Regions from separate parts of the Planococcus sp. NCCP-2050 genome, predicted to be linked through region 1. Evidence: riboswitches for the same ligand, from Rfam matches in the RefSeq annotation. Region 1 holds a riboswitch; the other holds the start of a gene.
The links. Region 1 has a riboswitch for S-adenosylmethionine ahead of NFU07_RS04355 (aminotransferase class I/II-fold pyridoxal phosphate-dependent enzyme). Riboswitches for the same ligand answer to the same signal wherever they lie in the genome.
Positions count from the first base shown of each region.

Region 2: another riboswitch for S-adenosylmethionine. It lies ahead of ssuE (NADPH-dependent FMN reductase); the one in region 1 lies ahead of NFU07_RS04355 (aminotransferase class I/II-fold pyridoxal phosphate-dependent enzyme).

Region 1 covers NZ_BRCX01000001.1:862,676-869,261, forward strand. The annotation lists gene NFU07_RS04330 (LLM class flavin-dependent oxidoreductase) at 1-436, opposite strand, end outside; gene NFU07_RS04335 (STAS domain-containing protein) at 934-1,707, opposite strand; gene NFU07_RS04340 (cobalamin B12-binding domain-containing protein) at 1,685-2,338, opposite strand; gene NFU07_RS04345 (hypothetical protein) at 2,343-2,714, opposite strand; gene NFU07_RS04350 (antibiotic biosynthesis monooxygenase family protein) at 2,711-3,016, opposite strand; SAM riboswitch class I at 3,224-3,329, shown strand; gene NFU07_RS04355 (aminotransferase class I/II-fold pyridoxal phosphate-dependent enzyme) at 3,434-4,609, shown strand; gene ystJ (NADP-dependent malic enzyme) at 4,714-5,955, opposite strand; gene NFU07_RS04365 (hypothetical protein) at 6,142-6,471, opposite strand.
Region 2 covers NZ_BRCX01000001.1:1,328,104-1,334,689, reverse strand. The annotation lists gene NFU07_RS06525 (hypothetical protein) at 79-348, shown strand; gene NFU07_RS06520 (hypothetical protein) at 534-1,103, shown strand; gene NFU07_RS06515 (MGDG synthase family glycosyltransferase) at 1,105-2,217, shown strand; gene NFU07_RS06510 (DedA family protein) at 2,238-2,828, shown strand; SAM riboswitch class I at 2,870-2,979, shown strand; gene ssuE (NADPH-dependent FMN reductase) at 3,080-3,625, shown strand; gene NFU07_RS06500 (LLM class flavin-dependent oxidoreductase) at 3,654-5,036, shown strand; gene NFU07_RS06495 (gamma-glutamyl-gamma-aminobutyrate hydrolase family protein) at 5,191-5,913, shown strand; gene NFU07_RS06490 (dipeptidase) at 5,914-6,586, shown strand, end outside.

The DNA.
Region 1 (6,586 bases):
GCAGTTCAGCGACAGACTGCGGAAATTCGTCCACATTGCTCTGCAAATTTCTACGGAGCGCATAAGCCGTTGCCTGGTCGCTTCCTGGCGCCCGTCCTAGCCCAAGATCGATGCGTCCTGGATAAATGGTTTCAAGCGTTCCAAATTGTTCAGCAATGACCAGCGGTGCATGGTTAGGCAGCATAACTCCACCTGACCCCACTCGGATCGTATTCGTATGGCCTGCAATATGGCCAATTAATAAAGAAGTAGCAGAACTGCCGATTCCTGGCATATTGTGATGCTCAGCAAGCCAGTAACGGTTAAAACCCCATTTCTCTACATGCTGGGCAAGTTCTACACTATTTGCAAAAGACTCAGCCGTTTTGCTGCCTTCATTGATCGGCGCTAAATCCAAAACGGATAAGGGAACATTTTCAAATTTCTTTTGATTCATCTAATCTTCACTCCTTGTCACTAATATTGTAGCGATTTTGCCAAATAAAGGCATGCAATCAGCTCACTCGAGAAAAGCGAAGCCGCCTTGACAGCCGCGACAAGCTTAAGGCGGATTGCCGAAGCGGCGCTTTCTGCCGCATAGGCAAGACGACTTAAGACCTCGAGCGGCTAGGCGGCATAGCTGGACAAACAGAAAAGCGGAAGCGACTGTTTTAGCCCTGACAGGCTTAAGGCAGAACACGCAGGAAAGACATTGGCCGATGGTTTGTGAGGGCAAGTCTTTGCGACGAAGCTAGCGAAGCGATGCAGGAGCATATCTTTGCCCTTCACCGATTTCCGTAGTGGACTGCCTTAAGACCCCGAAGGGCTAGTCGCTGGAGTCTGGACAACCAGAAAAGCGGAAGCGGCTGTTTTAGCCCTGACAGGCTAAAATCACCCCCCTATCCCCCCGCTAATTTCCTCCCAAAACAAAAAAGCCGACTCGGTTTTTTCGAGTCAGCTCTTGCTGGTTTCTGGACGCAAAGCAATTACTTCTTGCAAAGAGGAAATAAACTTCATGGACAATAGCGATTGAAGATGATGAAGCTTTTTAGCATGAATCGGTTTTACTCCGCAAATGATGCTTTCTGTGCCCATCACGGAGATTGTCTGCAAAAGAGATTCTAAGCTGATCAATCCTTGGCTTGTAATTTTAGTCATTGCAGTAAAATCCAAAATAACCATTTCCGCATTTACTTGATAAATATTTTCCAATAAGCGTGAACTGACAGCTTCCACTTTTTCTCTGGATAATTCCCCAAATAACGGAATCAACAGCCGGTCCCTATCCAATTGGATGCAAGGGGCGGATAACTCTTGAACTTGCTTCAGCAATTCCGCAGTCCGCTCTTTTTCCAGAAATAAATCATAATCGGTCTCATTAAGCCGGGAACGAAGCTGGCCAAGCTGCTGGACGATTCTCTCCATTTTGCCGTCTTTAGGCACAAGTATTACAGATAAGCTAAATTGGCTGTCCCATTTTGCAAAAACATCTGCCAAAATCAGCTTGCTTGGCTGTGCGATCACATTCAGCTCAAACTTTTCGACTACCGTTCCAGAAGTCAGCATCTTCGTCGCCTTGTTTGCACTCGCTTCATCCACGATTTCTAAGAATGAGGAAATCTCGCCAAATAACCGCCGAGCTTCTTCGGAACAATGGACCACGGAGAGCTTTTCATTTAGCCGAAAAGCCGGGAGCGGCAAGGCATCATATTGAAATTCTGTATTCATCATCCGGCTCCTCCCCCGTTTTAATCCAGTGTTCCAATTGCTCGAGGTCCTTCACTAAAATGGCGCCTTCATCAATCAAGATGCTGCTGCTTTCAAATGCAGCGGCTCGGCCGCCGACGATGATTGCAGGAGCATGCGCCAGCTCTTTGAAACTTTTGATATAAGCTTTTAAAGTTGGCAGACGATAGACAAGCGCTGCTGATAAAGCGATTGCGTCTGGCTGCCAGCGATTGGCCGCTTCTACAGCATGGTCAAGCGGCATATTCGGCCCTAAATAATTGACGGCCCAATTGTGTTCACGGAAAAGGCTTGAGACCATCTTCAATCCGATATAATGTTCTTCGCCTTCAGGTCCCAACACCATGACTTTCCGTTTTAAAGAATGTGTTTCTTCTCCACGCTTATCAATCACCGATACGACAAAATCACAAATCGCCGTAGCAAGATGTTCATCTGCCACTGAAATTGCATTCGTTTCCCATAGCTCACCAATATGGTACATCGCGGGTGTTAATAGCTGATCAAAAAGTTTTTTCCGATTATGGCTGTCGAGAAATTGCTGAACTTGCTTCAGCGCTTCCAGGTCGTTGCCTTGCAAAAAAAGTTCCGCTAATTCGGTTGGTTGGATCATCTGATCAACCTCCCTTCTTCAAATTGCTGCCTTTCAACAAATCGATCGCCTCTTGTAGGCATTGTTGCATGAAATCTTTTTCTTTCAGTTCAACTTGCGCTTCTAATAAACCAGTGAGTCTTTCAAAATTATCTACGATCAAGTCTGACTCGACATTTCGGCTCGTTAATACCTTTTCAAGCCATAACGTATAATCAAGAAACACCTGTCTATCGTTCAAATCATACGCCGTCTCCAAATGGTCGAGATGATGCATATTGTCTTTTTCCGTATGTTCAAATCCGCGCTCGCCAAAACGATCCCATAGGGTTGGATAAGCTTCATATATTTGAATAGCCGTGCTTTTGGCAATTTGCTGCTTTAAATCTTGATTCATTCCGCTACCACCTCATACTGATGGACTTTCGGCACAATGCCTGCAAGCGCTTTGTCAGGATAATGCTTTTCGAGATCATGGATTTCCTTGAACTCATTGCTTCTTACCCATTCCATGTAGGCCTCTTTCGAATGCCATTCCAAGTGGACAGTCAATTCATTACGTTTCTTTGTATTCTGGATCAGCCGGAAAGAATGGAATCCAGGAGCTTTATCTACCCGTCTTGAACGTTTGCGGTAAATATCAATGAGGTCCTGAGTCTTCTCTTCAGGCACCACAACAGTGGATGTCACAATATACATCAGATTACCCCTTTGAAATAAAATGTTAATATCCATTATAACCTTTCGTCATTCGAATTAAAAGAAATCGCTTATTTGCTTATAGAGCGTTTAAACCCTGGTGGGCTTTTCCATTTAAAAGAATTTTTTCACAATTGCACTTGCAGTTTTTGATGAGATGGTTTAAGCTTGAAGACATCGCAACATCCATAACTTCATATTATTTATTTCTTATCAAGAGAGACGGAGGGATTTGGCCCTTTGATGTCTCAGCAACCAGCCTGACGAAGGCCACGGTGCTAATTCCAAAAGGCGTATGCCTTAAAGATGAGAAGAACGTGTTCCTTATGAAACGGAGCTTTCTTCTTGCTGAAGAAAGCTCCGTTTTTCTATTTATCAACAAGAACCGTTCTCTACAACTAATAGGAGGTTTTCATTATGGCAAATCATTTAGAGACTCGTTTTATCCATTCAACTGGCGTAGACAAAGAAACGGGGGCAGTCAATGTCCCTATTTACTTGTCCTCCACGTATCATCAGCCCAATATCGATGAGTTCGGACCATTCGACTACAGCCGTTCAGGCAATCCGACGCGCCAAAAATTAGAGGAAACGATTGCGAAACTCGAAAATGGCACCCGTGGATTTGCCTTTTCTTCCGGAATGGCTGCTATCTCCTCTGCTTTCATGCTTCTATCTGCCGGAGACCACGTTCTTGTTTCTGAAGATGTCTACGGCGGAACTTATCGTTTCGTCACGGAGGTGCTGAATAAATTCAATATCGACTACACATTCGTCAATATGACCGATCTCAGTGAGATGGCCTCTGCCATCCGCGAAAATACAAAAGTCATCTATATTGAAACGCCTTCTAACCCGGTGATGAACATCACGGATATTGAAATCGCGGCTAAGCTTGCGAAAGCAAACGATTGTTTAACTTTTGTCGATAATACATTCATGACGCCTCTTTATCAAAACCCGCTTGACCTTGGAGCAGACATCGTCTTGCATAGCGCTACAAAATTCCTTTCCGGCCATAGTGATATCATTGCCGGACTCGCCGTGACAAAAGACGAAGAGCTCGGCAGCCGGCTCGCTTTTATCCAAAACACATTCGGTTCGATTTTAGGGGCGCAAGATTCCTATTCGCTTATCCAAGGCATTAAAACACTCGGCGCCCGTATGAAACAATCTTCTGCGTCAGCTCGTATCATTGCTGATTATTTGCATAGCCATCCCGTAGTGGAAGAAGTATATTATCCCGGTTTCCGGTTCCATCCGGGAAATCCGATACATGAACGGCAAGCACGTGGAGCAGGGGCGGTTTTGTCTTTGCGCCTCGCCGATAAAGCTGCAGCCAAGATTTTCGTCGACAGCTTGCAAATCCCGGTTTTCGCGGTATCGCTTGGGGCAGTTGAAACGATTCTTTCCTATCCAGCCACCATGTCTCATGCATCCATGCCAAAAGAACAGCGTGAGCAGCGAGGAATCACCGACGGCTTATTGCGATTATCCGTTGGATTGGAATATGCCGATGACTTGCTTGAAGATCTTGAGCAAGCATTAAAAAAAGTACACGAAGCTAGCCCACAACCTGTATTAACTAAATAAAAAAGATATGAACCCGGACAGGCATCGAGCTTTCTCGTGCTTCTCTCCAACCTGAAAAGCCGTTCACCTTTGCAAAAGATGAACGGCTTTCTTCTATATATATTTTATTCTTTTACGTTAACTGCGGTTAAGTTTTCCGCGTTTTCATCAATCTGATTTGGGCAAGCAGCATAGTTGGCAACGCCTGTTTCGATTGCGGCAGCCGCTACCGCTTTGGCAACTGCTGTAGCCACACGCAGATCAAAAGGAGCCGGAATGACATAGTCCTCATGGAGTTCGTGCTCTTCGATCAAATCGGCAATAGCTTCAACCGCTGCAATTTTCATCGCATCATTGATTTCACTGGCTTGCACATCTAACGCACCTCTGAAAATGCCTGGGAAGGCTAATACATTATTCACTTGGTTCGGAAAATCCGAACGTCCTGTACCGATCACTTTGGCTCCTGCACGCTTGGCCTCATGCGGCAAGATTTCAGGATTCGGATTTGCCATCGCAAAAATAATGGGACCTTCCGCCATGGTTCTCACCATTTCTTCAGTTAATGCACCTTCTGCAGAAACGCCGATAAAAACATCCGCGCCAATAATGACCTCATGGAGCAAACCTGCCTTGCGTTCGGAGTTGGTCATCTCTGCAACTTCTTCTTTAAACGGGTTCATTCCATAAGCTCGGCCTTTGAAAATCGCACCTTTTGTATCACACATAATTACGTCGTTAAAGCCGAATTTATGAAGAAGCTTAACTACAGCAATTCCCGCAGCACCGGCCCCGTTAACGATAATTTTCGTCCCTGTAACTCCTTTGCCTACTAGCTTTAGCGAGTTGATCAAGCCGGCTAAAGTGACAATGGCGGTCCCATGCTGATCATCATGGAATACAGGTATATTCATTTCTTCTTTTAAACGCTGTTCTACGATAAAGCAAGTCGGTGCTGAAATATCCTCTAAATTCACACCACCAAATCCAGGTTCCAATAATTTCACGGTCTGGATAATGGTCTCTGCATCTGTCGAACCAAGGCAAATTGGAAAAGCATCCACTCCAGCAAACTCTTTAAAAAGCACGGCTTTTCCTTCCATGACAGGCAAGGCAGCTTCAGGACCAATATTTCCAAGTCCAAGTACAGCGGTTCCATCTGTGACAACAGCTACTGTATTGCCTTTCATCGTGTAATCGTAGACTTTGGCCGGCTCCTGCGCAATTTCCTTGCATGGTTCGGCCACTCCAGGAGAATAAGCAAGACTTAAATCGCGTCCATTTTCCACTGCCACTTTCGACCGAACTTCCAACTTCCCTTTATGCTGCAGATGCAATTGTAAAGAGTCATTTCTCAGATTCGACATCGCTTCATCTCCTTCTACACATAATGGTTCATTATAGAGGGATTTCTGAAAATTGAAAGTCTTTTTCGTAATATTCGGACTTTTGACTGAGAGTTTAAAAATTGAAAACGCTTTCTTTTCTGCCCATTGGATCATTCAATATAAAAAAGCTCCAATAGGAGCTTTTTAGCTTCATGCTAAGACCTTTTATAAATGAAACGATTCATCGTAAATCGGTTTCATATGCAAATCGAATTTGCCTTTTACTTCTTCAATATCGTAAATGTTTCCGGGAATTTCCCCTTTTTCGATTTTATCAATATGCGTTTTTACAAGATCTGCAAAATACTTTCCACAAGCGACATCATTTGGGTATTGTGCTTTTACTCTTTCTACAAGTTCTTCACTCATAATTTCCTTAAAGGCATAATACAAGGCTGCATTAATAAGCGTCAATGAATCTTTGCCAGCATACGAAACGAAATAATAATTGCCATACCGGTCTTTCAATAAATCCCTTTTCGCTACAACTTCCATTTCATCCACTCTCCTTATGTCCTTTGTGATTCCATACCCTTAGCCCTTCTTCAAAAAACGTTTACCCGGAGATTCTCAATCGAAGTAAGCTGTTCCTCCATAGAAAAAGCCAGTG
Region 2 (6,586 bases), 470 kb from region 1:
AGTGAAAGCGGGCTGTTTTCAGTTATCTGAACTTTTGATGGTATACTGTCTTTAAAGAATAGAAGCGGAGGCGAAGAGATGTACGATGTTTGGAAAATCCGATACAAATTGCATAATATACGGGTTGAGAAAAACTTAGGCAGCCAAAAGCTTTACGTCGATGGAGTATTGCAGGATGAATTTATTGGATTTGCATTCGGTTCACGGCTGTTCGGAAAGCTAAAAAATGAAGACGGCGAAACGGAAAATATCAAAGTTTCAATCGGCATCCATTGCCTGGAATCGAAATGTTTGATTTTTATCGGTGAGAAATTGGTTTATTCCACAAAAGTGCAATGGGAAGGCTGAAGCGAGAGATGCAGAAATGCATCTTTTTTTATTTGGCTAAATGTAACAACGGCTTATATCCAACTACGTCTCAAGTCCTGTAAAGGAAAAGTCCTGCGCCCGATGCTCCGTTTTTTCTGTGGAGCTAAACTTAAGTTAACTTATTAACCGGTGCTGCAGAAGGCAGCAGTAGAGGAGATGCGGCAATGGACGTCTACATTCTTTTTACAGACACGAAAACATCCTTATCAAAATTGATCAAAACGTATACGCGCCATCCTTACAGTCACGTTTCGTTAGCGTTTAGTTCTGACTTGGCCGAAGTCTATAGTTTTGGACGGAAAAATGCGGAGAATGCTTTTAACGGCGGCTTTGTAAAAGAAGAAATGGGCAATCACTTATTTCAGCGAGCGCAATGCGCGGTATTCAAATGCTCGGTTGATGCTGAGGGGTTTGGAGCGATGAAAAACTTCGTTTCTGCTATGGAACAGGACCGTGACCGTTATAAGTATAATTTAACGGGATTGTTCGGAGTGGTGGTAAAACGCGGGCTTGGATGCGAAAATTCGTTTTTCTGTTCTCAATTTGTAGCGGAAGTGCTGAGGGAAGGAGGCATCAGAATTTCTGCGAAGCCTCCGCGTTTAACGATGCCAAGAGATATATTCTGTTCCCAGTCCTTGGAACTGGTTTACAGCGGACCATTAGCAGACTATCCGCGTTTAAGTTCTCCAAAGATAGATAAAAAAGAAAGTCAGTTATGGATGGAGGCGCTTTGATATGAAGAAAGTATTGATATTTCCCTTACTGAACAGTATGCCTTCGGGCCATCATCAAGTAGCAGAAGCGATGAGTGAATTCATCGGAGGCCATTCAGCGGAAGTTGAATGCAAAAAGATTGATTTGTTGAGTGAATGGAATGCAAAAATCGAATCGGCAACAGTTAAGGCGTATTTGAATTGGATCCGGAGAGCGCCTAACTCTTATGCATGGATTTATCGGCAATTTGCATACAGATCGCCAAAAGAAAAGAGCCATAGAACGTATGAATGGCTTTTTATGAAAAAAGTCAGCGAAATTTTAGAAAGGGAAAAACCTGACTTGATCATTTGTACGCATGGATTTCCTTCGCTGTTCATCAATAAGCTGAAGAAACAAGGGAAATGCAAAGTCCCTTGCCTGAATGTGTATACGGATTTTTTCGTGAATGATGTATGGGGAAGAGCGTGCATCGATTATCATTTTGCACCAAACCAAGCGATTAAAGGAACGTTATGCCATAGCGATGGAATTCCCGAAAGCCGCGTTTTTGTAACAGGCATACCGGTGAGTGAAAAGTTCAGCAATCAAAAAGATCATCGTTCCAAAAAACAATTAACTGTTTTAGTTTCAGGAGGAAGCACTGGACTAAGCGAAGTCTTGGACCAACTGGATGAAGAAATCAGTGCCGAAAAATGGAGCTTTCAAGTTCTTTGCGGAACCAACAAAAAACTCCAGCAGAAAATCATCGGTTTAAACCATCCGGCCATCCATGCGATTCCTTACATTTCTTCAAAGGAGATAATGAATAGGCTGTACAACGAAGCTGATGCTATTGTGACAAAACCGGGAGGAGTCACTATCAGCGAAGCGCTAAGAAAAGAATTGCCGATTTTCATTCCAGCGGCTCTTCCAGGGCAGGAAGAAATCAATCTGGCTTATTTACTGGAGGAAAAACTGGTGTTTGCGGTTCCTGAAGGGCGCCGGCTAATGGATTTTGTAAATGAGACCTTGGCGGATGAAGAAATCATTGAACGATTTCGAACACGCGTCAAAGCTTATAAAAGTTCTTTGAACCTGAAGAACTCGGATGAGATTTACCCGGAAATCGAAAAGATTTTAGTGGGCAATTAAGCGACTGGAGAGTGAGCGGTATGGTTGAAGGGATACTGGCTTTTCTTGAAAGTTTAGGGATGCTGGGCTTATTCAGTGTGATGTTTTTAGAAGGATCGTCTATGCCGTTTCCCGGAGTGGCCCTTGTGATTGCTTACGGCGGATTGTTGAATCATAGCCTTGCAGTCACTGCCTTGTTATCGGCCGGCTTGGCAGTGGCCTATAGTGTCGCAAGTTTAATTCCTTATTTCCTGGGCAATAAACTTCAAACCTTCTTTCAGAAAAAATTCGATAAAGGATTAAAGAAGGCTTCTATATTATTTCATCGCTACGGCATTTGGAGCATTGCCATTTCACGTCCATTTGGCATCGGAAATTACATTTCTTATCTGGCGGGCATGAGCAGGACTCCAATTGGGAAGTATGGAGCGCTGACTTTCATCGGCATTTATCCTTGGTGCTTTGCCATGCTTCGCATCGGCCATTATTTTAATGGGAATTACGACGCTTTTAAATCTTTTGTGGCAGCCAATCAAATTTCAATGTACGGCTATATTGTTGTTCTCCTTGGTGCAATTGGCATCTGGCTCTATATGAAAACGAGAAGTCAGAATAATAAATTTAATGCTTGACACTTTTAATTCCTAGCATTATGATAGGCATTAATTAAATAAACTTATCCAGAGAAGCCGAGGGACTGGCCCGTTGACGCTTCAGCAACCTCTGACTTTGTCAGAAAGGTGCTAACTCCAGCAAGAAGATTTTTTTCTTGAGAGATAAGGACAGAACCTATTAGATTTAATAGCCTTCTTTTCTTGATATCGAGAAAAGGGGGCTATTTTTTATTTTTGAAAAAAACGGTTCAACAGAAAGGGAGAATGAAATGAGTGAAATTGTGATTTTATCAGGAAGCCCTGCGAAGGAATCCAGATCTGAATTGGTGTTAAAACATTTAGGTGAATTATTAGAGAAACAAGGATTTTCAGTCGCCCACATTTCCGTGAGGGACGTTCCGCAGGAAGATTTGTTCGAAGGGCGCTTCGGCAGTCCGGCTATCGCTGAAATCAGTACATTACTCCACCAATCACGGGGAGTTATTGTCGGATCGCCTGTTTACAAAGCAGCCTATTCAGGTGTATTGAAAGCATTGATCGATCTCTTGCCGCAAGATGTTCTGCAAGCGACTCCGGTTTTGCCGTTGATGACGGGAGGAAGTTCTGCTCACTTATTGGCGCTTGAATACACCTTAAAACCATTGCTTGCGAACTTGAAAGGACAGAGTTTAAAAGGCATCTACCTAGTCGACAGCCAAATTGATAAAACGAATCCACATCAGCCAATCATTGAAGCAGAAGTTGAGCAGCGGCTGAAAAAGCAGCTGGAATACTTCTTAGAGATTATCGAAAGGCAGCCGGTGACGAGCGCATAATATAAGATTTTTTAAGGAGGAGAAGCAATTGGCAGAGAAAAGGATCTACTTGAATGCTTTTGACATGAACTGTGCAGGCCATCAGTCACCAGGCTTGTGGACACATCCAGAAGATCGGTCTCATACGTATAAGACAAGCGAATATTGGATTGAGTTGGCAAAGCTTTTGGAGCGCGGCGGTTTTGATGCTATTTTCCTGGCGGATGTACTCGGAACTTACGATGTGTACAAAGGTTCACGAGATGCGGCTGTTCGGCAAGGCGCCCAATCTCCGGTTAATGATCCTGCTTTAGTGGTGCCATTGATGTCCGCAGTGACAAAACATTTGGGCTTCGGCGTTACCGCTTCGACGACTCATGAACATCCTTATACATTTGCCCGCAGAATGTCGACATTGGACCATTTGACGAATGGGCGCGTCGGATGGAACATTGTCACTTCCTATTTGAAAAGCGCGGCACTCAATATCGGTTTAGAGGACCAAGTAAAACACGATGAACGCTATAATATCGCGGCAGAATATTTGGAAGTCTGCTATAAGCTTTGGGAAGGAAGCTGGGAAGAGGATGCAGTGGTATTGGACAAAGCGAACGGCATCTATGCAGACCCTGAAAAAGTCCATGATATCAATCACGAAGGCAAATATTACAAAGTGCCGGGCGCTCATTTATCGGAACCTTCACCGCAGCGGACTCCCGTTCTCTATCAGGCAGGGGCTTCTAAAAAAGGGGTGGAATTTGCAGGGCAGAATGCTGAATGTGTCTTTATTGGGGCGCCAACCATTCAAGCGGCAAAACGTTCAGTGGATAAATTGCGCAAGCAGGCAGAACTTGCCGGGCGCTCTCGTGAAGAAGTGAAAATCTTGACGATGCTGACGCCAATTGTCGGAAAGACCGAAGAAGAGGCATGGGCAAAATACGAAGAGTACAAAAAACACATCAGCCACGAAGGGGCACTTGCTTTATTCGGCGGATGGACAGGAATTGACTTGTCGAGCTATGCGCCTGATCAGGAATTGGAATACATCGAAAATGATTCCATCCAATCGGCTTTGGAAAACTTCACCAAAATTGATGCAGAGAAAAGATGGACAGTGGAGGACATCAAGGAATTTGTCGGAATCGGCGGTATGAGCGCTTATACAGTCGGTTCAGCCGAACAAGTGGCTGATACTCTGGAGCAATGGGTGGAAGAAGCTGGAGTGGATGGCTTTAATATCGCCTATGCCATAACCCCAGGAACATTCGAAGATTTTATCGAGTTGGTGGTGCCGATTTTACGGGAGCGCGGTTTAGTGCGGACCGAATATGAGGGGAGCACATTGCGCGATAGCTTATTTGGAAAAGGCGACCGTCTGCCCGCTCATCATCACGGAAAAAAGTTTTCATTGGAAAAAGCAGAAGTGATTTAAAACGCTCTTGCAGTTTGCTTGTGACCATGAAGTATCTCCATTGCTTCATGGTTTTTTTTTTGTGAAAAGAAAGAACTTCCCTAAATCATCTAGTAATTTAGCTTTTTATTCTGTATGTTTATTATATTCAGATAAAGTAAATGGGGGAAACAGAATGAGACCGATTATTGGGATTACCGCATCAAAAGAGTTAGGGCACGACCATTATTCAATTGAACAAGCAGATACTGAAGCCATTATGCAGGCAGGAGGATTGCCGATCATGCTTCCGCATTTACGGAGCGAGGACGAAATTGAGCAGATTGCCGAACACATTGACGGCTTGTTTGCAGCTGGCGGATATGATATCGATCCCACCTTGTTTGGGGAAGAACCGCATCCGAACTTAGGCGTCATTATTCCATCCCGTGATGCCTTTGAACTTCAGTTGATGAAGAAAGTATTGGATCTCGGAAAACCGATTTTGGGGGTTTGCCGCGGCGCTCAGATTTTAAATATTGCGGTCGGTGGAGATATGTATCAAGATATCACCGACCAAATAGAAGGGGATTTGCTGCAGCATAAACAAAAGGCACCGAAATTCCACGGCTCCCATTATGTGCATGTGCCGGAAGGTTCTTTGTTGAACCGTTTGACTGGAAGCCGGAAATTGACGGTGAATAGCCGCCATCACCAGGCAAACCGCCGTGTTCCTGAGTCGTTTTTAATCAGCGGCAAGGCAAGTGATGGCGTAATTGAAGCGATTGAAAGTACAGAGCACCGTTTTGTCCTTGGCGTTCAGTGGCATCCGGAAAACATGGCGATTGCATCGGATGAAGCTTCCATGAAGATCTTTAAAGGGTTCATCGAAGCCTGCCTGGAAGAAGGAGATGAATAAATGAAGATTATCGATACGCATTGCGATGCTTTACTAAAACTCCAATTAGCTAAACGAGGCTCTTTTTACGGCACGGAACCGTTGAATTTCACGAACTCTGATCAACTTGATACGAATTTTCAGCGTTTGCAGGCAGGAGGCGTTTATGTCCAGTTCTTTGCCATCTTTTTGTATCCGGATTTGCCGGACAATGAAAAATGGCAGCATGCCTTAGAACAAGTAGATTTGTTCTATACAGAAATTCTTGGGAAGAATCCGGCAATGAAGCATATCAAAAAATGGGAAGACATCGACTCGCTGAAAGACGGAGAGACTGGGGCAGTTCTGACTCTAGAAGGAGCCGATGCGTTTGGCAATGACTTGATGAAATTGCGCCAATTGTATCGTTTAGGCGTGCTTTCGATTGGATTGACTTGGAACAATGCCAATTTATGCGCAGACGGAGCCGGGGAACCAAGAGGAGGCGGTTTGACGCTTCTGGGCAAAGAAGTGGTTCGTTTGAATAATGAACACCGAATTCTTACGGATGTATCCCATTTATCCGTTAAGGGGTTTTGGGATGTCATGGAACTGGCCGATTATCCGATTGCCAGCCATTCCAATGCACGAGCTTTATGCGATCATCCCCGGAATTTAGACGACGACCAAGCGAAAGCGATGTTTGCTAAAAATG